DNA from 3 places in the Rhizobium sp. OAE497 genome. Region 3 is predicted to be linked to each of the others. Evidence: predicted binding sites of a transcription regulator. Region 3 holds the regulator's gene; each other region holds the start of a gene.
The links. Region 3 encodes LexA, which represses DNA repair genes until DNA is damaged. Its sites were predicted from a motif close to TGTTCNNNNTGTGTTCNG; they were not measured.

Region 1 (7,858 bases), 1.4 Mb from region 3:
GTGCGGCGAGCCACTCGCCCGCCGGACGGCTGCCGCTCCCGGCGGAAGCAAGTGACCGGCGCAGATGAGCGATTGCCTCGTCGGAAAGACTGCGGCCGCTTTCGCGGGCGCGCTCCTGAAGCTCACGCTTCAGCGCATCATCCAGATTCCTGATCAGCAGATCGCCCACGAAAGTCTCCCATGATATCACTGATATCATAGTGCCTTCGCGCGTCTTTTTCAACGACCGGTCAGATCGCCTTCGACTTCGCAGCCTTGGTGAACTTCTTGATCACCATCTCGCGCTTCAGCCGCGAGATATGGTCGATGAACAGCACGCCGTTCAGGTGGTCGATTTCGTGCTGCAGGCAGGTCGCCAGCAGGCCGTCGGCTTCGGCGGTCAGTTCCTTGCCGTCGCGGTCGAGATATCTGACGGTGATCGTGGCGGGACGTTCGACCTCGGCATAGTAATCCGGGATAGAAAGGCAGCCCTCTTCATAGACAGAGCGCTCGTCCGAAGACTTCAGGATTTCGGGATTGATGAAAACCTGGGGCTGCTTGTCTTCGCCTTCGCGCGAGACGTCAATGACGAGCATGCGGCGCGGTACGCCGATCTGGATCGCTGCAAGGCCGATGCCCGGCGCGTCATACATGGTTTCCAGCATGTCGTCGGCGAGACGCTTCAGTTCATCGTCGACGCGCTCGATCGGCTTGGAAGCCTGGCGGAGAATGGGATCGGGAAGAATGATGAGTGGCTTGATGGTCATGGCGTTCCCATAACCTATCTTTTCGGGCGTGGGAATTATCCCGAAACTTCCGGAGGCGGTTTTTTGCTGCCGCCTCCGGAAAATCGCCGTATTCGTCTTACGCAGCGCGGCGGCTGATGGTGCCGCGGATATCGGCCTGGGTGCGGAAGCGCTGCAGCAGATCCATGAGATTGCTGACCTCGCCGCGCAGGCGGCGGGTTTCGGCCGAGGTGTGCTCGACCATGCCGGAATTCTGCTGGGTGATCGTATCCATGTTGCGGATGGCGACACTGACTTCGTTGACACCAGTCGCCTGATCGCGGGCGGCAGCGGCGATCTCGGCGACGACATGGTTGATCATGTCGATGCGGCTGATCATGTCGTTCAAAGCTTCACCAGTGCTGCTGACGATGCCGACACCCTCGTCCACCTGGGCGGAGCTTTCCGAAATCAGGTTCTTGATCTCCTTGGCAGCTTCCGCCGTGCGCTGGGCAAGCTGGCGAACTTCCTGCGCCACGACGGCAAAGCCCTTGCCCGCCTCACCGGCACGGGCGGCCTCGACGCCGGCATTCAGTGCCAGAAGGTTGGTCTGGAAGGCGATCTCATCGATGACGCCGATGATCTTGGCGATCTCGTCGGATGACTTCTCGATGCCGGCCATGGCCGAGACGGCGCTGCTGACGAGCTCGCCGGAGCTCTTCGCACGCTGCTGCGTCTCGCGAACCGCGTCAGAGGCCTTCTCGGCATTGGCCGCTGTGAGGCCGACACTGACGGACAGCTGCTGGAGGGCGGCCGAGCTCTCCTCGACGCCGGCTGCCTGCTGCGCGGTGCGCAACGCCAGATCGTCTGTTGCCTTGGAGATGGTGTTGGTGCCGCTCAGGATCTCGGCGGACGTGCTGCGGACCGAGCCGAAGGAGCTGCGCAGAGCCGCAACGGCGCGGTTATAGTCTTCGGCCATATGCTTGAAATTGCCTGGCAGATCGGCCGGGAGGGAGGCTTCCAGATCGCCGTTCGACAGCGCTTCGAGGCCGCGGCGCAAATGATCGAGCGCCATCGCCTGATCCGCCTCGGCCTTGGCGCGCTCCTCTTCCAGCTTGTGGCGCCGCTCTTCGAGCGCTTCGAGATAGACGGAGATCGAGTAATCCATGTCGAGCATCGCTGCCTTGATGACGGCGGAGAGCTTTTCGGCGAGCGCCTTGCCCTGCTGGCGGCCGAACATAGACGGCCACTGCTTTTCCATGATGCCCTTGACGAGTTCGGACATGACGATCGCGTAGCCGCCGATATACCAGCGGGGCTCCAGACCGATGCGCGCATGCGTGCGGCCGACGGCGGTGACGCCCTTCACATAGGTCTCGTCGAAATTGCCGCCCGCGAGGTTCGCCCAGTGATTTTCCTGCGCCTTCTTGGCGTGGCCCATATGCGACTTGTCGGAGAAGAAGCCGGCGACGGCAGGGGTCTTGGCGATCTTGGCGTAGAACTTGTCCAGCGCACCGCCGACCAGCGAGCTGATCACCGGCCGCATCTCGCTCATCGTCTTGCGCGCGGTATCATCGAGCTCGATGAAATCAAGGCGCTGCTTGAGGGAGGACTGCGAATGCTGGCTGGTCATGATGATCTCTGTCTGCCGGGGGCGATGTAAGGAATTGTTTCCGCTGCGACATTTCTAAAATATGGTTGAGCAATCGTTAAACCCCGCCACGATTTATCGTTGCAGCAACTTGGCAGGCTGCGGCCTTTTGCCGGCATCTCCTGCAGCTGTTGATATGTTCACGTTTTGATCTAGTCAGGGCGCTGAAGTTTGCTATGGTGGGGCATGAACAATTCTGCCGACTCGCTCGCCATTTCGCTCGCCGCCATCAATCCGGCCATTCTTGCTCTCGTCGGCGGCGCCATCGCCGCGATGATCGTCCTGCTGGTTTTCCTGCTTTTCAGGAGCGGTAATCTCAGACGGGAGCAGAATGAGGAAGCGGCCATTCGCTCCGCCGAAGCGGATGCGCGCATGGCCGAACTGCTGAAGATCCAGGCCGAGATGCAGGGCCGCATCTCGACGATGGCCGAGGTCTTCGGCACTCGTCAGGCCGAGCTCAATCAGGCGATCAACCAGCGGCTGGACGGCATGTCGCAGCGCGTCAGCCATACGATCACCGAACAGACGAAATCGACGCACGAGAACCTGCAGCGGCTTCAGGAGCGGCTGGCCGTCATCGATGCGGCGCAGAACAACATCCAGACGCTTGCCAAGGACGTCGTCGGCCTGCAGGCAATCCTCTCCAACAAGCAGACGCGCGGTGCCTTCGGCCAGTCGCGCATGGAAACGATCGTCGCCGATGGCCTGCCGATGGGTGCCTATGCATTTCAGCAGACGCTGTCGAACGGCTCGCGCCCGGACTGCACGGTGAAGATGCCAAATGGCGCACCGCCGCTGGTCATCGACGCCAAGTTTCCGCTGGAGGCCTGGAACGCGATCCGCGATGCCGGCGGTTCGGATGCCGGCAAGGCGGCGTCCCAGCAGTTTCGCCGCGACATGGAAATCCATATCCGCGATATTTCCGAGAAATACCTGATTCAGGGCGAGACGCAGGACACGGCCTTCATGTTCGTGCCGTCGGAATCGATCTTTGCCGAGATCCACGAGAATTTCGAGCCGATCGTTCAGAAGGCGCACCGGTCGCGGATCGTCATCGTCTCCCCATCCCTGCTGATGCTGTCGATCCAGGTGATCCAGGCCGTCCTCAAGGATCAGCGTATGCGCGCGCAGGCGCATGTGATCCAGGGCGAGGTCGCCAACCTGATGGACGATCTCGGACGTCTGGACGAGCGTGTGCGCAAGCTGCAGGGTCATTTCGCCATGGCGCAGAAGGATGTCGACATGATCGTCACCTCTGCCGACAAGCTGACCAAGCGCGGCTCCAAGATCGAAGCGCTGGAATTCGAGGCGACCGCTGACGGCGCCAAGCCGGAGCGCGACGCGCAGCCGGCCGCGAAATCCGTCGAGAGCCGCACCGGTCTTCTCAAGCTCAGGGTGGTTGACGAAGAGTGAGGCCTTCGGGCAGTGTCGCGCCAAAATCAAAGGACGGGACATTCACATGATCACTGTGTTCGGCTCCATCAATATGGACCTCATCGCCACCACCGCACGCCTGCCGAAGCCCGGCGAAACGGTCGCCGGAAACGGCTTTGCGACCGCTGCCGGCGGCAAGGGCGCCAATCAGGCGCTGGCGGCCCGGCGCGCCGGACGCACGGTGCGGATGGCGGGCGCCGTCGGCAAGGACGAATTCGCGGCGCCGGCGCTGGCGCTGCTCGATGACGCCGGAACCGACCTCGCGACGGTCAAGCGCGTCGAAGGCCCGACCGGCACTGCGCTGATCCTCGTCGGCGGCGATGGTGAGAACATGATCGCCGTTGTGCCCGGCGCCAATGGTGCGGTCAGCGCGGCGGATGCCGATGCTGCGATCGCAGCGATGGATGCCAGCGATATCCTGATGCTGCAGCTTGAGGTTCCCGCCCCTGCGGTGGAGCGTGCGCTCGAAGCCGCCCGCAAGAAGGGCGTTCGCACCGTGCTCAATCTTGCACCGCTGATTGCCGATGCCGCACGCCTCGGGCGCCTCGCCGATATCGTCATCGCCAACGAGACGGAATTCGAGCTGCTTGCCGGCCAGGAGAACATGACAGCGGGCGACCGCGAGGCCGCGCTTCAGCGCCTGCATGGCGAGACCGGCCAGACGCTGATCGTGACGCTCGGAGCCGATGGCGTGATCGCCATTCGCGACGGCCAGCTGGTGCGCGCAAAGGGTCTGAAGATCGAGCCGATCGATACGGTCGGCGCCGGCGATACCTTCTGCGGATACCTCGCCGCCAGCCTCGATGAAGGGCTCGATTTCGAGGCCGCGCTGCGCCGGGCAGCCGTTGCCGGATCGCTTGCCTGCCTCAAGGCCGGAGCCCAGCCGTCGATCCCGCTGAGTGCCGAAGTCGCAAACAAGCTATAGACTTTTCTGTTTCCGATAGGCGCAAGCAAAAAGTGAAGGCGTTCAGGCGACTAACGGTCCGCTTTCATACAATTTCACTCAAATTTAAGAGATTTCTGGCGATCTTTTCGGCGATCGCCAGGCCTCCTCAGAGGGTGCCCGGTTTAGCCCCACGGCCGCTCCATGACGAAGCGGCTCACCTCGCCTTTGCCGGAAATGTTCGTCCGGCAAGTCGCCCCGCCGAGGCACCATGTTCATCTTTCGCATGAAGTCGCTTGCCGCAAAGCTTATTGTCATCACGGGCGTTGCAATCGCGCTCGTTCTTTTCGTTTCTAACTTTTTCCTGATCGATCAGACGCGCAGCCGCGTGCAGACCCTGACGATGGATCAGGCCAATCTTGAAGCTAAAGCCATTGCCAACGAAATCGCCGCCAATGTCGGCGAACTCGCCAGCGCAGCGCGCTCCATGTCCGGTGTCGTCGGCCGCGGCCACGAGGGCGGCAATTTCGACCGCAAGGGCATCATCAACGTCCTGAAGGCCAATCTCGAAAAGAACCCCTTCGCCTTCGGCAGTTGGTTCTGCGAGCAGCTCGGCGCCTTCGACGGCAAGACCACCGAGATTGCCGACAAGCTCGATCAGGGCACCAACAAGGCCGGCGCCTTCACGCCCTACTGGTCGAAGACCAAGGACGGTGCCATCCAGTTCTCGACCTTCGATAACGATTATACCGCCGAGTGGTGGAAGCTTGCTGCCGAGAGCGGCAAGGGCGCGATCACGTCGCCCTATCTCGCCGAAGGCACCGACGTTCCGACCCTCCTGACCTCGATCGCCTACCCGGTTGTCTCGGGTGACAAGATGATCGGCGTCGAAGGCGTCGATATCTCGCTGAAGTCGCTGACCGACAAGCTGCAGGCCCTGCATCCGTTCGGCTCCGGCCGCGTCACGCTCGTTGCCCAGAATGGCAACTGGATCGTCGCGCCGACCAAGGAACTGATGTCGAAGCCTTATGAAGGCGACGGCTCGACCGAGATCAAGAACGCCCGTGCGTCGATGGCGCCGACCGTTGTCCGCAACCTGACCTTCGATGGTTACGAGCCCTTCGACCGCGTCGTCTATCCGTTCGCCGTCCCGGATCTCAACGCAACATGGGTCGTCCTCGTCGACGTACCGCATACCGCGATCAATGCCCCGGTTCAGGATCAGACCTTCATGATGATCGTCGGCGGCATTCTCGTCCTCGGCGCGGTCATGCTGGCCCTCTACTTCGCCGTGCGCTCCTTCGTGCAGAAGCCGCTCGGCCAGCTGGTCGCCGGCGTCAAGAAGCTGAGCGACGGCGCCTATGATCAGCCGGTTGCCGGTCAGGATCGTGCCGACGAAATCGGCTCGGTCGCCAAGGCTCTCGAAGGCTTCCGTTTCGCTCTTGCCGATACGCGCCGCCTTGAAGCCGAAGCAAACAACCAGCGCAGCGCAGCTGAATCCGAGCGCAGCCGCTCCGAGAGCGAGCGTCAGCAGTCGGTCGCCCTGCAGCGCCAGATCGTCTCGATCGTCGGTGCCGGTCTTTCCGAACTGTCGCAAGGCAATCTCGGCCACCGCATCAACGAGGATTTCCCGGGCGAATACGCGAAGCTGAAGCAGGACTTCAACGCCGCCCTCGCCAGCCTCGAAGAGACCGTCCATACGATGAACACGAGCGTCGTGAACATCGGCTCCGGCACCAGCGAGATCAGCAACAGCGCCTCTGACCTTGCCAAGCGCACGGAACAGCAGGCTGCAAGCCTCGAGGAGACCGCTGCGGCGCTGAACGAGCTGACTGCGCAGGTCAATTCGAGCGCCGAGAATGCCCGCACCGCGGCTGACAACGTCAACCTCGCCTGCGAGGATGCCGAGAAGTCCGGTGAAGTCGTGCAGAAGGCGATCGCCTCGATGCACGGCATCGAGCAGTCGTCCACGGAAGTGTCGCGCATCATCGGCGTCATCGACGAGATCGCGTTCCAGACCAACCTGCTCGCCCTCAACGCCGGTGTCGAAGCCGCGCGTGCCGGTGAGGCAGGCAAGGGCTTCGCCGTCGTCGCACAGGAAGTCCGTGAGCTCGCACAGCGCTCTGCAAGTGCCGCAAAGGAGATCAAGACGCTGATCAACACCTCGGCCGTCCAGGTCAAGGAAGGCGTCGATCTCGTCGGCCGCGCCGGCGGTACACTGCACAAAATCGCCGAGCAGGTCATGGGCATCAACGGCCTGATCCGTCAGATCTCCGCGTCGGCCAGCGAGCAGGCGATCGGGCTGAAGGAAATCAACCAGGCCATGAACCAGATGGACCAGGTGACGCAGCAGAACGCCGCGATGGTGGAAGAGGCAACGGCGACCAGTGTGACGCTGAACGACGAGGCGCAGACGCTGAAGGCGCTCGTGCTGCGCTTCCGGGTTTCCGGCCAGGCAAACAGTGCGGCGCTGCGGGCAACCGCCGAGCATCTGCGCGCGCCCGTCGCCGCACCCGCATACCGGGCTCCGGCACCACGCCGAGCGGCTGTCTCCCACGGCTCGGCCGCAGTCGCGCAGGACAATTGGGAAGAGTTCTGAGAACTAACCCATATCAAACGAAAAGAGGCGCCCGGGATGACCGGGCGCCTCTTTCATTTCTGCGATTGAAAATCTCAGGCGGCGTTCGAAGTCTGCTCTTCGTTGAGGAAGGCATAGATCGCCGAGGCAGAGTCGGTGGCGCGCAGCTTGGCGACCAGATCCTGGTCGCGCAGCACGCGCGCGATGCGCGACAGGGCCTTGAGATGATCGGCGCCCGCCCCTTCGGGAGCGAGCAGCAGGAAAACGAGATCGACAGGCTGATCGTCCAGAGCCTCGAAATCGACCGGGCTCTCGAGACGTGCGAAGACGCCGACGATCGAGCGGACGCTGGCGAGCTTGCCATGCGGAATTGCGATGCCATTGCCGACGCCGGTCGAACCCAGACGTTCACGCTGCAGCACGACGTCGAAGATTTCCCGCTCAGACAGGCCCGTGATTTTCGAGGCCTTTGCCGCCAATTCCTGAAGCAGCTGTTTCTTGGAATTTACCTTGAGGGCGGGGATAATCGCATCTTGATGCAGCAGATCTGCCAATGCCATTTCTTTTTCCTTCTGTGGCCGAAGCCGGGTGATTGGAAGAGCGGCGCT
Region 2 (7,858 bases), on a different contig from region 3:
CCCCACCATTGTCGAGAAGGAAGCCAAGTGTGGCGTTATAGCGCTCGACGCAGCCCGTTGCCTTGGCGCGGATGAAGTCCACCTTGCATCGCGGCCGCCTGTTGCGCAGCAGCGCCGCAAGGCTGTCGCGAACGTAGAGGCCGTAATCCTGGCGGGAAGCAAAATCGCCGTCTCTCAGCGGCCGCTTGCGCTCGGCAAGCCATTCGACGAATGCATTCGGCCTGTCTGGAAAGAGGCTCATCCGGCCGGCCGGGACGTTCAGCCGGTGGAGATATAGCTCCGAGCGATAGGCGGTTCCGCGGCCAAAGCCCGGGTCATCGCCGATCACGGCCACGGCAGCCGATGCCGGAAGAATCTCGATCAGATTGCAGAGCGTCGCGATCGCCGAGAAGCCGGAGCCAACCAAAACCGTATCATAAATCATTCGTTTCCCTCGTAAGCGCACGGCAAACGCGCCCGGGCGGGATCGTGTTCCCGCGACGTCATGGGCGCGTCAAGCGTAGCGGCTCCTGGGCCGGGGAAGCCCGAGATGGTCGCGCAGCGTTGCTCCCTCATACTTGCTGCGGAAGAGCCCCCGCCGCTGAAGCTCAGGAACCAGCCGCTCGACGACATCGTCGAGGCCCTGCGGCAGGTAGGGAAACACAACGTTGAAACCATCCGATCCTCCTTCATGAAGCCACTCGGCCATCTGGTCGGCGATCCGCTGCGGCGTGCCGACGAAGGCGAGCCCCGAATACCCGCCGTATCGCTGCGCCAGCTGCCGCACGGTCAGGCTCTCCTGAACAGCGAGCTTCAGCACCTGCTCGCGGCCGGTCTTGCTGGCATTGGTCTCGGGGACCTCGGGAAGCGGCAGGTCAGGATCGAATTTCGAGGCGTCATGACCGAGCGCGATTGATAATGAGGCGATGGCACTGTCGTAATGCACGAGGCCATCGAGATGCGCGCGCTTTGCCCTCGCCTCTTCAAGCGTATCCCCGATCACCACGAATGCCGCAGGCAGGATCTTCAGATGATCAGGATTGCGCCCCACTTTCCCCATCCGCCCCTTGATATCGGCGTAGAGCGCCTGTCCGGAGGGCAAGTCGCGCGGCGAGCAAAAGACGACCTCAGCCGTTTCAGCGGCAAGCTGCCGGCCCGGGTCGGATTGACCGGCCTGAACGATGACGGGCCATCCTTGTGGAGGGCGGGCGATATTAAGCGGACCCCGTACGGACAGTTCAGTGCCTTTATGGTTGAGGGCATGCAACTTCGCCGGGTCGAAGAAGGCGCCGCTTTCGATATCGCGGATAAAGGCGTCGTCGTCGAAGCTATCCCACAAACCGGTGACGACGTCATAGAATTCGCGCGCACGTTCGTGGCGTTCGCCATGAGCGACATGCGCATCAAGGCCGAAATTCAGTGCAGCATCGGGATTGGAAGTCGTGACGATGTTCCACCCGGCGCGTCCGCCGCTAATGTGATCGAGAGATGCGAAGCGCCGCGCCACATGATAGGGCTCGTCGAACGTGGTCGATGCCGTGGCGACGAGACCGATGCGGCTCGTCAGCGCCGCAATAGCGGAAAGCAGCGTGAACGGCTCGAACGACGTGACCGTGTGGCTGCGCTTCAAAGCCTCCTCGGGCATGTTGAGCACGGCAAGATGATCGGCCATGAAGAAGGCGTCGAACTTCGCCGCTTCCAGTTTCTTCGCAAACGCGACGATATGGGCAAAGTTGAAATTCGCGTCCGGATAAGACCCCGGATACCGCCAGGCTCCGGTATGGAGGCTGACGGGGCGCATGAAGGCGCCCAGATGAAGTTGCCGTTCGGTCAATTGCGTTCACCTTCTCGGCTCCCGGTGCCGATACTTGTCGGCGGCGTGGGAACTCGGTTGTCGCTTGGGTTCGGCCCAATATTCTCTACGGCGCGGGGGCGCTAAAGGAATATATTTTCGTTCTGCAACTCGGCTGCGAAAAGAAGCCGTGTTTGCGCACGAGCATCAGGTGCCACGTACAGGTCCGCACACGTTAGCATGTGGTGGCGGATGTCGGCACTATGGTATCCGCGCCCAGTCTCACGAGACTCTTTCCACTGAGGAAATCGCCTGCTCTTCAACCTGGCTTTACGAGTTAGCACGCACGGAAGCCGCGCCTTCGCTACGGAAAGCCACACGGCGCCGCCGCAGCATGCAGCTCTGCGTTGAATCGACCTTTTTTGTGTGAGCATTCCCGCAAGCGATGGGCTGTTTCCGAAATCACTCGCCCCAGAGGCAGGAAAGCGGGACCGCCGCCAGTCTATCACCAAAGGGTAGGATCTTGTCCCCGTCGTAAAGAACCCATCCTGCCTTGAAGGCGCTTCCGGTGGCAGCCGCAACTTTCCGGAGGCCCTTGAAATCCGGCGCTGTGACCGTCGCCGCAGCCTTTACCTCAAGCCCGATGATATCGCCGCTCTCATCTTCCAGAATAATATCGACCTCGTCCTGATCTTTGTCACGATAATGATGGAAGGTCGGTCGAGCATCGCTCCATGTGGCGAGCCTGAGAATCTCATTGGCAACGAAGGTTTCGAGCAGGGCACCGAAGGCCGAGCGGTCTCTTGCAATACGATCCTGGGTCAATCCCGTTAATGCGGCAAGAAGTCCGCTATCCAGGAAGAACAGCTTCGGCGTCTTCACGAGACGCTTCAGTGGATTGCGGAACCATGGCTCGATCCTGCGCACCAGAAACAGGTTCTCGAAGATGCCGATATAGCGACGCGCGGTTTTATCATCGAGACCGATTTGTCCTGCCAGCTGCGCGAAATTCAAGAGCTGTCCCGAGTGATGTGCGAGTGCGCGAAGTAGCTGAGGCATCTGGTCGAGACGCTCGACATCGGCGATTTCGCTAACGTCGCGCTCGACAATCGCTCGGATATATTCTCTTGCCCAAGCAGAACGACGGCGAGGATCGGGGCGTGCGATCATCTCCGGATATCCGCCAGTGAGGACGTGTTCGATCAGGTCAGACCCGACAATAACGCTCCCAGGCGCCGTAAGCTCTCCGGCAAATGCCTTGTCGAGGAAATTGCCCTTCCCTCTCAGGACTTCTGCCCGGCCCAGGGGCAGCAGGGTCACAACCTCCATCCTGCCGGCAAGGCTTTCCGAGACGGTCGGAAGCGCAAGGATGTTGGCGGATCCTGTCAAAAGAAATCGGCCGGGACGTCGGTCGTTGTCGACGGCGCTTTTGATCGCGCGCAACAGTTCGGGAGCCCGCTGCACTTCGTCGAGGATTGCAGTATCGATTTGCCTGATAAAGCCGACCGGATCGGTCTTTGCCGATGCGAGCGTCGTGTCGTCATCCAGCGTGAAATACGGCCGGTCTGTCTTGAGGAGAGATCGTACCAGAGTGGTCTTGCCGCATTGTCGGGGTCCATTCACGAGGACGACCGGCGTATCTGTCATGGCTATGGCCACGCGTTGAGACGCACCTCTGGGAAACAGCAGGTCGGCCTTGTTGTTGCTGATCAAATATTGGCCCCTTTGGAACTAACCGTAACTATTCGTCTGATCCGGAAGATAGCTTCGTCCAATCCGGATTTCAAGTTCGGCCAATCCGGAAAGGCACGCCGTCTATATCGGAGCTGCCGTCCAGCCAAAAAATTGAGATGGCAAAGGAGAAAACAAAGTGTACTCGGTCGCAGCTCGATCCTCTTGCCCCCGGCTGTCGCTCAATCGCCGCCTGCGCGATCAGCGCAGGTTGTCCATCGCAGGGCAGATGCCCCCTCGTCCTGGCCTGCAGGGATGCTCGGCAGCAGTCGCGGCAGTCCGGCCGTCCTGCGGTCCGGGAGGTGTCTTCGGAAAAAATGAGGACAGGAAGGGCTGGCAAGGCGCTAGCCGCGGCACGGGATCGCCATAGATATTTGACTCCAGCTAAAAAAGTTCTTACTTTGTTCTATTCATTAGATAGATGAAATAGACATGAACCGGCACACTTCGAACTTCACCTGAGGCCGCACCAATGGATGTGACGGCAGCTTCGACGATTAGAAAGATCATCCATGTCGACATGGATGCGTTTTACGCGTCAGTGGAACAGCGCGATAATCCGGAACTGCGTGGCAAGCCGCTCGCCGTCGGTGGTGCAGCCGCCCGAGGCGTGGTTGCGGCTGCTAGCTATGAAGCACGAAAATTCGGTGTCCACTCGGCGATGCCTTCGGTCACGGCCGCTCGCAAATGCCCTGACCTGATTTTTGTGACGCCCCGCTTCGAGGTCTATCGCGCCGTCTCGCAGCAGATCCGCGAGATCTTTGCCGAATACACGCCGCTGATCGAGCCTCTGTCGCTCGACGAGGCCTATCTCGATGTGACCGAAAACCTCAAGGATATGCCGATCGCGACCGAGATTGCGCTGGAGATCCGCGCAAGGATCAAGGCCGTTACCGGGCTGAATGCTTCAGCCGGAATCTCCTACAACAAGTTTCTCGCCAAAATGGCCTCCGACCTCAACAAGCCGAACGGGCAGGCCGTCATCACGCCGAAGAACGGCCCTGCCTTTGTCGAAGGGCTGGCCGTGAAGAAATTCCACGGCGTCGGGCCGGCGACCGCCGAGAAGATGCACCGCCTCGGAATCCAGACCGGCGCCGACCTCAAGGCGCAGTCGCTGCAGTTCCTGACCGATCATTTCGGGAAAGCTGGTCCATACTTTTACGGCATTGCCCGCGGCATCGATGAGCGCCGCGTCAAGCCGGACAGGATCCGCAAATCGGTCGGCGCCGAGGATACTTTCGCGCAGGACATTCACAGCTATGACCCGGCGCTCGAGGGCGTGCGGCCGCTCATCGCCAAGGTCTGGCGTTACTGCGAGACCAACCCGATAAGGGCAAAAACCGTGACGTTGAAGGTGAAATATGCCGACTTCACGCAGATCACGCGCTCAAGAACAGTCGCGCGGTCCTTCCTGTCTGCCTGCGAAATCGACGAGGTTGTTGCCTCGCTCTTGAAGTCAATCTTTCCGCTGCCGCAAGGCATACGATTGCTGGGGGTGACGCTATCCTCTCTCGAAAGGGCAGATGACCTCCGAACGGATCAGTTGCAGCTAGTTTAGACGACGCGCCCCTCAGAGCAGCGAGCATCCACAATGCTTCTAATGCTGCGTCCACCGCAGCATGTCGACATCGTAGCCGAGCGCTTTGGCCTTTTCGACAAGCATGTTACGGGTCTTTTTTGTCGGGTCGGGTCTCCGAGTCAGAAACCATAAATATCGACCCGAAGGTTCGCCAACTATCGACCAAGAATAATCCGCGGCGCGATCAAGGATCCAGTAATCCCCGTAAAACGGGCCGAAGAACGATACTTTGAGCTTGGCGTTGCCGCTATCCGGGACAGTTTTTGCCCTGCCTTCGGATTCTTTGCGCCTACCGTCTATTCCGCCTTCCCGGCAGGTGTTGAGCACGCGGACCATACCATCTTCACCAAGCGAGTAGTCGGCAGTAACCGCCTCGCAACCGCGCTCAAACTGATTTTCGTAGCGCGCCATCTCGAACCAATGGCCTAGGTATTGCTCGATCTCGACAGGCTTGGCTGGCTGAGGTACGGACGAGTTGCCAGAAGGCCCAGCCGGGCTGCACGCAGCCAACACGGCGCCCGCCATTGATATGATTGCGATATTGATTTTCATGCCGTCAGAATACATTAGGTGACCGATAGTTCCAGTTGCTCGTTCGCGATGGCGCGTGCGACCGTGCCCGGCTAGCCGTGGGATCCGTGCGACCGGAGCCGATCAGTTATCAGTGCCGCCATTCGTTGGAGTTTCGCAAGGGTCACGCAGACACCGTGCCGGTGAAGAAGAAAAACGCGGTCGTGGCTCCCGCAGCCGCGCCCCCGTCGGGTCGGAGCGGACAGATCGTTCGGTTGCTTTGTCTGCGCAACATCCGCTCCGTTGCGAGAATGGGTCATGCAGTAAGGTTGTCTGGCAAATTGCACGACCTTTCCGTCAGGACGCTGGGCACAGGGCTGACGAGGATCGAGGCGGTTCGAGAACCCGCAAACACATAGAGGTCGAATAGTACCTTAGAAGAAGCGCCTTCCGAGCCCGAGATTGTGTGAAAGAAGAAGTCAAGCGCCCGCCCAGATGACTCGCCACTCGACCACCGCCTCCACAGCGTCCGGGACGGGCCGACCGATGTTGATCCATGTGACGGACGACATCAAGTTCGGGGAGCCGGCGACCTTTTACTGATACCAGACGGCACCCACGTTCGGCGCGATCGAAGGGGCCTCTCTAAGCCGCATTTCATCTTCCGAGTGTTCGGCCAGGGTGATGGCGCCGATTTTGATTTGACCTTTTTCCAACCTCTCGGATGGACAAGCCAAAGTACGTTAGCGTACTATCGGTTATCGGCACCCCAAATGACGGGGCTCGTTGCCGCTGTGAGATTGGCACCTTGCGCCCCGAGACAAGGAGGACGCAACGATGGAGCTGAACTCTGTCAATGTTGATTTCAAAGACGATCAGTGGTGGGTACGCGTTGTCGAGAACGGTACTGTGACCGAAAAAGAGTTCGTGCTTGAAAGCCACGCCCGCAGCTGGGCAAGCGGCCAGAAAGCTCGGCTGAGCCAATCTGGCAATCGTACCGAGGCAGCAGAGTAACGACCTGCCGAGCCCTTCACCGCTGCAATCAACACCCGCCTAGTCGGATCTATAGTAACCGCGCTGCGGTCGGAACTATCAGAAATCTACCCGAACCGCCGTACCCACACTTTCACGACTTGGCTCCAGTCGGGATGACCGGTGGCCTTGCTCATCCTTTGTCGCGACCTAACTCACAACCATGGGTATGGAAAGAGTCCGCACTGGCGCCCAACCGTCGCCGCCGAGAGAAACTCCCGTTGTTACCGAAGGGGGCTGGGCCGAGGTCCAACGGTTGCTAGACGGCCGGACGCGGCACATACGCCTCGAAGGAGAACTGGCCCAGCTTTTCCGTGAACGTTCGGCCAGGCAGGCAGCGAAGATCATCCGTGCATGGATGGTGTGGGTTGTTCTGCTGGATGTCGTCACTCTCACGCTAAATCTGCTCCTCCTTCCGTCGCAAACAGCTACAGCAATGTTCTTGCCGGCATCACTGCTTCTTCCCGCCGCAATATCGACGGCCATTTTTTTCTCGAAGCCGCGTGGGCCACGGCAACAATTCTCAGTATTGCTCGGTGGCATCCTGGTCATCTTGCTGTCAGTCGCCCTGGTTGGGGTAGCTTCCGGGGGCGAATTCTATGAGCGGCATCTAACGATCATGTTGTTCGTGGCTGTGACTGCGATAGTGATATTCCCGGTGCCGCTCACCCTTGCAACTATGGTGGGCGTGGGAGCGATCTTTATCTACCTGATATTCCAGCTCCGAAATCCGATGATAGGACCGGGGAGCGCGATCGCGGGCTCGCTGTTTTTTGCGGCTGGCATAATGGCAACCCTGGTAGCGCGCCGGACCGCAATCATCCTGGCGCAGAAAACTTTTCTTCTGGAGCTACGCGATCGCAAACGCCTTGCAGACCTGAAAGATGCTAACGGCCGTCTGGAACGACTGGCCCGCACCGATCCCCTGACAGGTGTTGCAAACAGAAGATCAATGATGGCAACGCTTGAAGCTCATTGGAAGAATGGACCTGGCGGCCTGGAAGCTGCGATGTTGATGTGTGATGTCGACGACTTCAAGCGCCTCAATGATAGTCTCGGCCATGCCGAAGGTGATCGCTGCCTCGTCAAGGTGGCCGGTATCATCGAGAGCAGCTTGAGGAACGACAACGACCAGGTCGCGCGCTTTGGTGGGGAGGAGTTCCTGATTTTTCTTCCTAGTTGCGATGCAACGACGGCCCTCAGCCTGGCCGAGACGATCCGACAGCGCGTCGAGG
Region 3 (7,858 bases):
TGTCTGGGCCTGGAAGGAATACCGCGCCCAGCGCATGCTCGGCTACGTCGATCATGTGCTCGCCGTTCTGCCTTTCGAGCCTGAAGTCATGCAGCGCCTTGGCGGCCCGGCGACCACCTATGTCGGACACAGGCTGACTGCGGACGCAAATCTGCTGGCTGCGCGAAGCAGCCGCGCTGCTCGAGCCATCTCGCCGGAGCAAGGCAAGACGATCATGCTGCTGCCGGGCTCGCGCTCGACCGAGATATCCAAGCTGATGCCCTTCTTCGAGGATGCGGCAAATGATCTCCTGGCGCGCGATGGCAGCGTCCGCTTCGTCATGCCCACGGTCAGCCGCCGCGAGGCTCTGGTGCGCGAGCTGGTATCGCAGTGGAAAGTGCAGCCCGAAATCTTGATCGGCAGCGATGCCAAATGGCGGGCCTTCGGCGAGGCCGATGCGGCGCTTGCTGCCTCCGGAACGGTGATCCTCGAGCTGGCGCTCGCCGGCGTGCCGACGGTCTCGACCTACAAGACCGACTGGATCATCTCGCTGATGACCTCGCGCATCAAGACCTGGACGGCGGCGATCCCGAACCTGATTGCCGATTACGCCGTGGTGCCCGAATATTTCAACGACAGCGTCCGTGGCGGAGCGCTTGCCCGCTGGATGGAGCGGCTGTCCGGCGATACCGCGCAGCGGCGCACCATGTTGGAAGGCTACGATCTCGTCTGGCAACGCATGCAGACGGAAAAGCCACCCGGAGAGAAGGCGGCGGAGATCGTTCTCGACGTTCTGGACAAGAAAAAACCCGGCCATCGCTGACCGGGTTTTTTGTTTTCGGATTGTCCGGGCGCTTAGCGCTTGGAAACCGGAACGTAATCGCGCTGTGCTTCACCGATATAGAGCTGGCGCGGGCGGCCGATGCGCTGCTGCGGATCCTCGATCATTTCGTTCCACTGAGCGATCCAGCCGACGGTGCGGGCGAGAGCGAAGAGAACGGTGAACATGGTCGTGGGGAAGCCGAGCGCCTTCAGCGTGATACCCGGAGTAGAAGTCGATGTTCGGGTAGAGCTTCTTCTCGATGAAATACTCGTCGGTGAGCGCGATGCGCTCAAGTTCCATCGCCACTTCGAGAAGCGGATCGTCTTTGATGCCGAGTTCGCCGAGAACTTCATGCGTCGTCTTCTGCATGATCTTGGCGCGCGGATCGTAGTTCTTGTAGACGCGGTGACCAAAGCCCATCAGGCGGAACGGATCGTTCTTGTCCTTGGCGCGTGCGACATATTCGGGGATACGATCGACGGAGCCGATTTCCGACAGCATGTTGAGCGCTGCTTCGTTGGCGCCGCCGTGAGCAGGGCCCCAGAGGCAGGCAATGCCGGCCGCGATGCAGGCGAACGGGTTTGCACCCGAAGAGCCGGCGAGACGAACGGTCGAGGTCGAAGCGTTCTGCTCGTGGTCCGCATGCAGGATGAAGATACGGTCCATGGCGCGGGAGAGAACCGGATTGACCGTGTACTCTTCGCAGGGAACGGCAAAGCACATGCGCAGGAAGTTCGACGCGTAATCGAGGTCGTTCTTCGGGTAAACGAAGGGCTGGCCGATGTGGTACTTGTAGGCCATTGCGGCCAGCGTCGGCATCTTGGCGATCATGCGCAGCGAAGCGACCATGCGCTGGTGCGGATCGGTGATGTCGGTCGAGTCGTGGTAGAAGGCCGAGAGAGCGCCGACACAGCCGCACATGACGGCCATCGGATGCGCATCACGGCGGAAGCCGGTGAAGAAGCGGCTCATCTGTTCGTGCACCATCGTGTGGTGCGTCACGCGGTGGTCGAAGTCCTTCTTCTGAGCTGCCGTCGGCAGTTCGCCGTAAAGCAGGAGATAGCAGACTTCCAGGAAGTCGCCGTGCTCGGCCAGCTGCTCGATCGGATAGCCGCGGTGCAAGAGAACGCCCTCATCGCCATCGATGTAGGTGATCTTCGATTCACAGGATGCGGTCGAGGTGAAACCAGGATCGTACGTGAAGGAGCCGGTGTTTTTGTAGAGTGCGCCGATATCGATGACATCTGGCCCAATCGTTCCGCTCTTTACGGAAAGATTGGCGGACTTGTCGCCGATTTTGATTGTTGCGCTTTGATCCGTCATTCTGATCCTCCAAATTGGCGGCGGCGCCATAAAAGCGCCATAGGGTTAAGCGTCCGCTCAGATTGCTATATGATAGCGCGCCTAATGCCAAGTTACCGTGACGCCATTTTGTGCATCGCAGTATCAACTTTTAGGCACTCCTGCGATGCTGTAAACGCATAGCGGAAGCCGATGATTTATTTAGGCTTTTTGCACTCACGATTTTTTGCGTTTTTTCAATCGATTATTGTTGCTGAAACGCGCGCAGGGTTGCATCTTGGTTGTATTTTAATGGGTCGCAAGGCTCTTTACATGCCGGGGTTGAAAAGCAGCGAGATCAGCCTGAAGCTTTCGGACGATGCGGCCAAATTGCCGCATCTTGAACCAGCGCGCGCCTATTCTGGCCTCGTGCCCGTGCCGATGCGGCACGTACCGGCCGCGCTCAGCGCCTACCGGCTCCGATCATCCATCAGGCGCGCGATAGGCGACATCCCGAAATGCGCCGACGAAGAGCTCGCCTACGGTGCGCGAATGCTCTTCGCGCCAGTTGCTCTCGGCTTTGGTGCTGTCGCGTGGTTTGCGGCCGGCACCGGCGTTTCGCCAATTATACCGCTCTTCTTCATCGCGGTGCTGTTCACTCTCATGATCGTGACCGATCGGGCGCGGGAGGGGATGCGCGTCGTGATCGCCGCATTGACGTTGGTCGCGGCAGGCGTGGCGACTGCGCAATTCGAAACGTGGAGAGCCGAGACCATCCTCCTTGATTCCGCCGTGACGACGACGGTCACGGGACGGGTCGAGCGCCGGGAAAGCGACGGCCGCGGCGGCTGGCGCTACCTGCTGTCATTGCGCGCAACCGAAAACCCGGTGGTGAAACGCCCGCCCGCCCGGGTGACTGTCATCGCCCGCGGCGCCAAGTCCGAGTTCGAGACGGGAACCTGGGTGAAGGGCAGGGCGCGGCTGACGCCACCCTCCGGTCCGGCACTCCCCGGTCTCAACGACTTCTCGTTCTCATCCTATTTCGATCGCGTTGGCGCCAATGGGTTTTTCTATGGGGCGCCAACGACGGTGACGCCGGGAGCCGCAGACGAGCATTCGCTGACCGACAGCGCCTTCGAGTGGCTCTACCGGCTGAGAAGCGGCATCGGTGATCGCATCAGGGGCATTTTGCCCGGCGATACCGGCGCTTTCGCCGCCGCCCTCGTGACCGACGAGCGGCGGGCGATTTCGGCAGAGACCACCGAAGCGCTCCGCCAATCCGGTCTTGCCCATATCATCGCCATATCCGGCCTCAACATGGCGCTGTCCGCCGGCATCTTCTTCGTCGGGTTCCGCACGCTGCTCAGCCTGTTTCCGTCCGTCGCCCAGGCCTATCCGGTCAAGAAGATCGCGGCCGCCGGAGCGCTTGCAGCCGTCACCGCCTATTTCCTGATTTCCGGCTTCGCAGTTTCCGCCGAGCGCGCCTTCATCATGATGGCGATCATGCTGACGGCGGTGTTCTTCGACCGGCCGTCGATCAGTTTGCGCAACGTGGCGCTCTCGGCGCTGATCATCATCGCCATCTCGCCCTCAGAAATCATGGGGCCGAGCTTTCAGATGTCCTTTGCCGCGACGCTGGCGCTGGTCGCCGGCTATGCGCTCTGGAAGGAGCGGCCGGCCCGCGACAAGCCCTTTGCGAAATTGCGCCTCGTCAGGCTCATGTCATCGGCGGCCGGCTTCTTCGGCGGCATCCTGCTCACCTCCGTCATCGGCGGTTTCTCGACGGCGCTGTTCTCGATCGAGCATTTTCACCGGCTGACGGCCTATGGCCTGCCTGCCAATCTCGCCGCCATGCCCGTCATCTCCTTCGTCATCATGCCGGCCGGGCTGCTTGCAATGCTTTTGATGCCGTTTGGGCTGGATGCCTGGGCCTGGCAGGTGGTCGGCTTCGGTCTCGATCTGGTGATCGCGATCGCCAAGACCGTCTCGTCCTGGGGCGGTGATATCGGCGTCGGCCGGTTGCCTGCCTGGTATTTCCCGGCTGCGGTCGCGGGCTTCCTGCTATTGACCCTGCTGCGCACCCGGCTGAGGCACATCGGCACGGCAATCATGGCCCTGTCGACGCTTGTGGTCGTCATGCTTCCCGAAAAGCCGCCGCCGAAGATCGTCATTGCTGAGGACGGCAGCATGGCGGGGATCATCGGTTCAAGCGCAATCGCCACCAATCGCCAGCGCCCGCCGGGTTTCATCTTCGATCAGTGGAAACGGGCTCTGGTGCTGGACAGCCATCGCGAGCCGATCTTCATCACATCGGCACTGGTCCCCACCGCGCCGCCGGGCGAAAGATTGAGGCTGACACCAGCGCAACAGCAGGAAGCGCAGAGCGCCATTGCGGTGAACGCCAGGGAAGAGCGGTTTTCCTGCGTCAAGAAAGCCTGGTGCACGGCAAAGCTGGAGAACGGCTCGGTGCTGACGGTCATCGACAATGCCGCTTACCTCGGCCCCGCCTGCGATGCATCCGATATCGTTGTCACACCGGTGCGCCTGCGGCTTGAAAGCTGCCGCTCTGGCGCGCTGCTCTTCACCGGCGCTACTTTAAGAAGGACAGGCTCTGTCGAGTTGAGCTTCGATGGAGGTGCTGCAGCGGTCACCGCATCCTTCGAGGATCTCGACCGCCCCTGGACCCGCCACCGCGCCTATGATTGGCGTAGCGGCACTTTTGACGGTGATGAGATCACCGTTAGTGATAGCGGCGGATAAGGCCGACAAGCTTGCCCTGAACCTTGACGCGGTCAGGCCCGAAGATACGCGTTTCGTAGGCCGGGTTGGCAGCTTCGAGTGCGATCGATGCGCCCTTGCGGCGGAAGCGCTTCAGCGTCGCTTCTTCATCGTCGACGAGGGCGACGACGATATCACCGGCATTGGCGGTATTGGTGTTGCGGATGATGACGGTGTCGCCGTCGTAGATGCCGGCCTCGATCATCGAGTCGCCCTTGACCTCAAGCGCATAGTGCTCACCGTTTCCGAGCATATCGGCGGGAACGGTGATGTCATGGGTGTTCTGCTGGATTGCCGAAATCGGCACACCGGCGGCGATGCGGCCCATGACCGGAACCGAGATCGAGCTGCTATTGTCTTCGTTCGCCGGCTTCGGCGGCGCGACGGGCTGCGGCTTGCCGAGGCTGCCTTCGATGACGCTTGGCGAGAAGCCGCGGCGCGGCTGGATGCTGGGGCTGTAGGCCTCGGGCAGCTTGATGACTTCCAATGCGCGGGCGCGGTTCGGTAGGCGGCGAATGAAGCCGCGCTCTTCGAGCGCTGTGATCAGGCGATGAATGCCCGACTTAGAGGCGAGGTCGAGCGCATCCTTCATTTCGTCGAAGGACGGCGGTACGCCGGACTCCTTCATCCGCTCGTGAATGAAGAGGAGAAGCTCCTGTTGTTTGCGCGTCAGCATCGAAGTCTTTCCCCAGATTCGTGAAACAAAGCCAGAACGGACACTATATGTTCCATATGTGTTCCGCAAGTGCCTAAATATTGGTAAAACTTCCCATCATTTTTCGTCATTTTTGAAAGTTTCTTTGCCGGATTGGTTATCCGCGCTTGCGCTTTGCCCGGCGCGGCGTGCAAATCTCTGCCGGCTTCACCGGAGGGAACCGCCATGACGCATCCGCTCGATCATCTGGTACTGCCCGTCACCCATATCGATGTCGCCCGCGAGCGACTCGGCCGTCTCGGTTTCACCGTCGCCGCCAATGGCCGTCATCCGTTCGGAACGGAGAATGCCTGCGTCTTCCTCGCCGACAAGACCTATCTCGAGCCGCTCGGCATCGCGAGCCAGGCGGAGTGCGATGCGGCCGCCGCCAAGGGCAACAGCTTTATCGCCCGCGACCAGGCCTTCCGCTTCCGCTGCGGCGATGATGGCTTCTCGGCGGTCGTCTTCGGCACCGACGATGCCGATGCGGACAAGGCCGCCTATGATGGCGCGCAGCTGAGCGGCGGTGACATGGTGGAGTTCTCGCGCCCGATCGTCATGCCCGATGGAACGCAGGCGACCGGCGCCTTCAAGCTCGCCTTTGCCGCCGATCTGAGGGCGCCCGATGTGTTCTTTTTCGCCTGCCAGCGGATCAACGCCTTTCCGGCCGATCGCAAGGCGCTGGAGACTCATGCCAACGGCGTTCTCGGCATTGTCGAGATTGCCCTCAGCGCGGAGGAACCCGACGCCTTCGCGTCGCTGTTGCAGACGGCAAGTGGCGGCGTTGCGCCCGGTGAGGCCGCCTTCGGCCTTTCCTTCGCCCTCAGTAATGTCCGGATCGCCATCTATTCCGAAGAAGGGATGGAGGCCTATTTCGATGTCGAGCCGCTTGGCACCGATAACGGCCTGCGGGCGCGGGCAATCGTCTTTGCGGTCGCTGATCTGGCCGTGACAGCGGCGCATTTGGCTGCTAACGGGATCACCTACTTGAATATGAACAATCGTCTATTGGTGAAGCCGGCGCCGGGACAAGGCGCGATCTTCGCCTTCGAGGAGACCCAATGAGCAACACCAATGCAGAAGTCGCCGTCGGCGAAGGCGCTGGCCGCGTTACCTTTTCCAATGCCGGCAAGCTGTCGATCATCGCTGGCCCCTGTCAGATGGAAAGCCGCGAACATGCCTTCATGATCGCCGGTGTTCTGAGCGAACTCTGCAAGAAGCTCGGCATCGGCCTCGTCTACAAGTCTTCCTTCGACAAGGCCAACCGCACTTCGCTTTCGGCGCAGCGCGGCATCGGCCTCGACAAGTCGCTCGAAGTCTTCTCTGATCTGAAGAAGGAATTTGGCTTCCCGGTTCTGACCGATATCCATACCGAGGAGCAGTGTGCAGAGGTCGCAACCGTCGTCGACATCCTGCAGATCCCGGCTTTCCTCTCGCGCCAGACCGACCTTCTCGTTGCTGCGGCCAAGACCGGCCGCGCCGTCAACGTCAAGAAGGGCCAGTTCTTGGCTCCGTGGGATATGAAGAACGTTCTTGCCAAGCTGAATGAGACGGGCAACCCGAACATCCTGCTCTGCGAGCGCGGTGCTTCCTTTGGTTACAACACGCTGGTCTCCGACATGCGCTCGCTGCCGATCATGGCGGCCATGGGCGCGCCTGTGATCTTCGACGCCACGCATTCGGTGCAGCAGCCGGGCGGGCAGGGCGGATCGAGCGGCGGTCAGCGCGAATTCGTCGAGACGCTGGCGCGTGCAGCCGTCGCCGTCGGCGTCGCCGGCGTCTTCGTCGAGACGCATGAAGATCCTGACAATGCGCCGTCGGATGGCCCGAACATGATCTATCTGAAGGATATGCCGCGGCTGCTCGAGAAGCTTCTGGCCTTCGATGCGATCGCAAAGTCGGCCTGACGTTCAAAAGGCTGACATGATCTTGTAATAGGCCACGCAGGTGGCCTGAAATGAAGGCATGTTAGGCGGCTCAAAAACGGCTGTGAAAACGCCATTGCAATCTGCGTGCCTTCGATTAAGACGATTTCAAACGATTTATCCACCCACCGAGCAGGAAGAAACCCATGACTGCAATTACCGATATCATCGCCCGCGAGATCCTCGATAGCCGTGGCAACCCCACCGTCGAAGTCGACGTCTATCTCGAAGATGGCAGCATGGGCCGTGCGGCTGTTCCGTCGGGCGCTTCGACCGGCGCGCATGAAGCCGTTGAAGTTCGCGATGGCGGCAAGCGCTATCTCGGCAAGGGTGTCGAAAAGGCTGTCGAAGCCGCCAACACGGAAATCTTCGACGCCA

Region 1: a site for LexA is predicted at 2,493-2,510, ahead of ABIE40_RS01885 (DNA recombination protein RmuC). Genes of this name have one in related genera too.
Region 2: a site for LexA is predicted at 3,894-3,911, ahead of dinB (DNA polymerase IV). Genes of this name have one in related genera too.

What each region holds. Positions count from the first base shown of each region.
Region 1 covers NZ_JBEPOA010000001.1:368,762-376,619, reverse strand. Annotated here, with positions in the region: gene ABIE40_RS01900 (FitA-like ribbon-helix-helix domain-containing protein) at 1-169, opposite strand, end outside; gene def (peptide deformylase) at 231-746, opposite strand; gene ABIE40_RS01890 (methyl-accepting chemotaxis protein) at 844-2,337, opposite strand; gene ABIE40_RS01885 (DNA recombination protein RmuC) at 2,542-3,768, shown strand; gene ABIE40_RS01880 (ribokinase) at 3,815-4,714, shown strand; gene ABIE40_RS01875 (methyl-accepting chemotaxis protein) at 4,944-7,271, shown strand; gene ptsN (PTS IIA-like nitrogen regulatory protein PtsN) at 7,346-7,810, opposite strand.
Region 2 covers NZ_JBEPOA010000003.1:275,776-283,633, forward strand. Annotated here, with positions in the region: gene ABIE40_RS27815 (FAD/NAD(P)-binding protein) at 1-424, opposite strand, end outside; gene ABIE40_RS27820 (LLM class flavin-dependent oxidoreductase) at 494-1,813, opposite strand; gene ABIE40_RS27825 (ATP-binding protein) at 2,234-3,457, opposite strand; gene dinB (DNA polymerase IV) at 3,975-5,060, shown strand; gene ABIE40_RS27835 (lipocalin family protein) at 5,100-5,633, opposite strand; gene ABIE40_RS27840 (hypothetical protein) at 6,429-6,605, shown strand; gene ABIE40_RS27845 (GGDEF domain-containing protein) at 6,793-7,858, shown strand, end outside.
Region 3 covers NZ_JBEPOA010000001.1:1,726,483-1,734,340, forward strand. Annotated here, with positions in the region: gene lpxB (lipid-A-disaccharide synthase) at 1-802, shown strand, start outside; partial or broken gene gltA (citrate synthase) at 835-2,125, opposite strand; gene ABIE40_RS08975 (ComEC/Rec2 family competence protein) at 2,525-4,843, shown strand; gene lexA (transcriptional repressor LexA) at 4,824-5,537, opposite strand; gene ABIE40_RS08985 (VOC family protein) at 5,742-6,620, shown strand; gene kdsA (3-deoxy-8-phosphooctulonate synthase) at 6,617-7,462, shown strand; gene eno (phosphopyruvate hydratase) at 7,627-7,858, shown strand, end outside.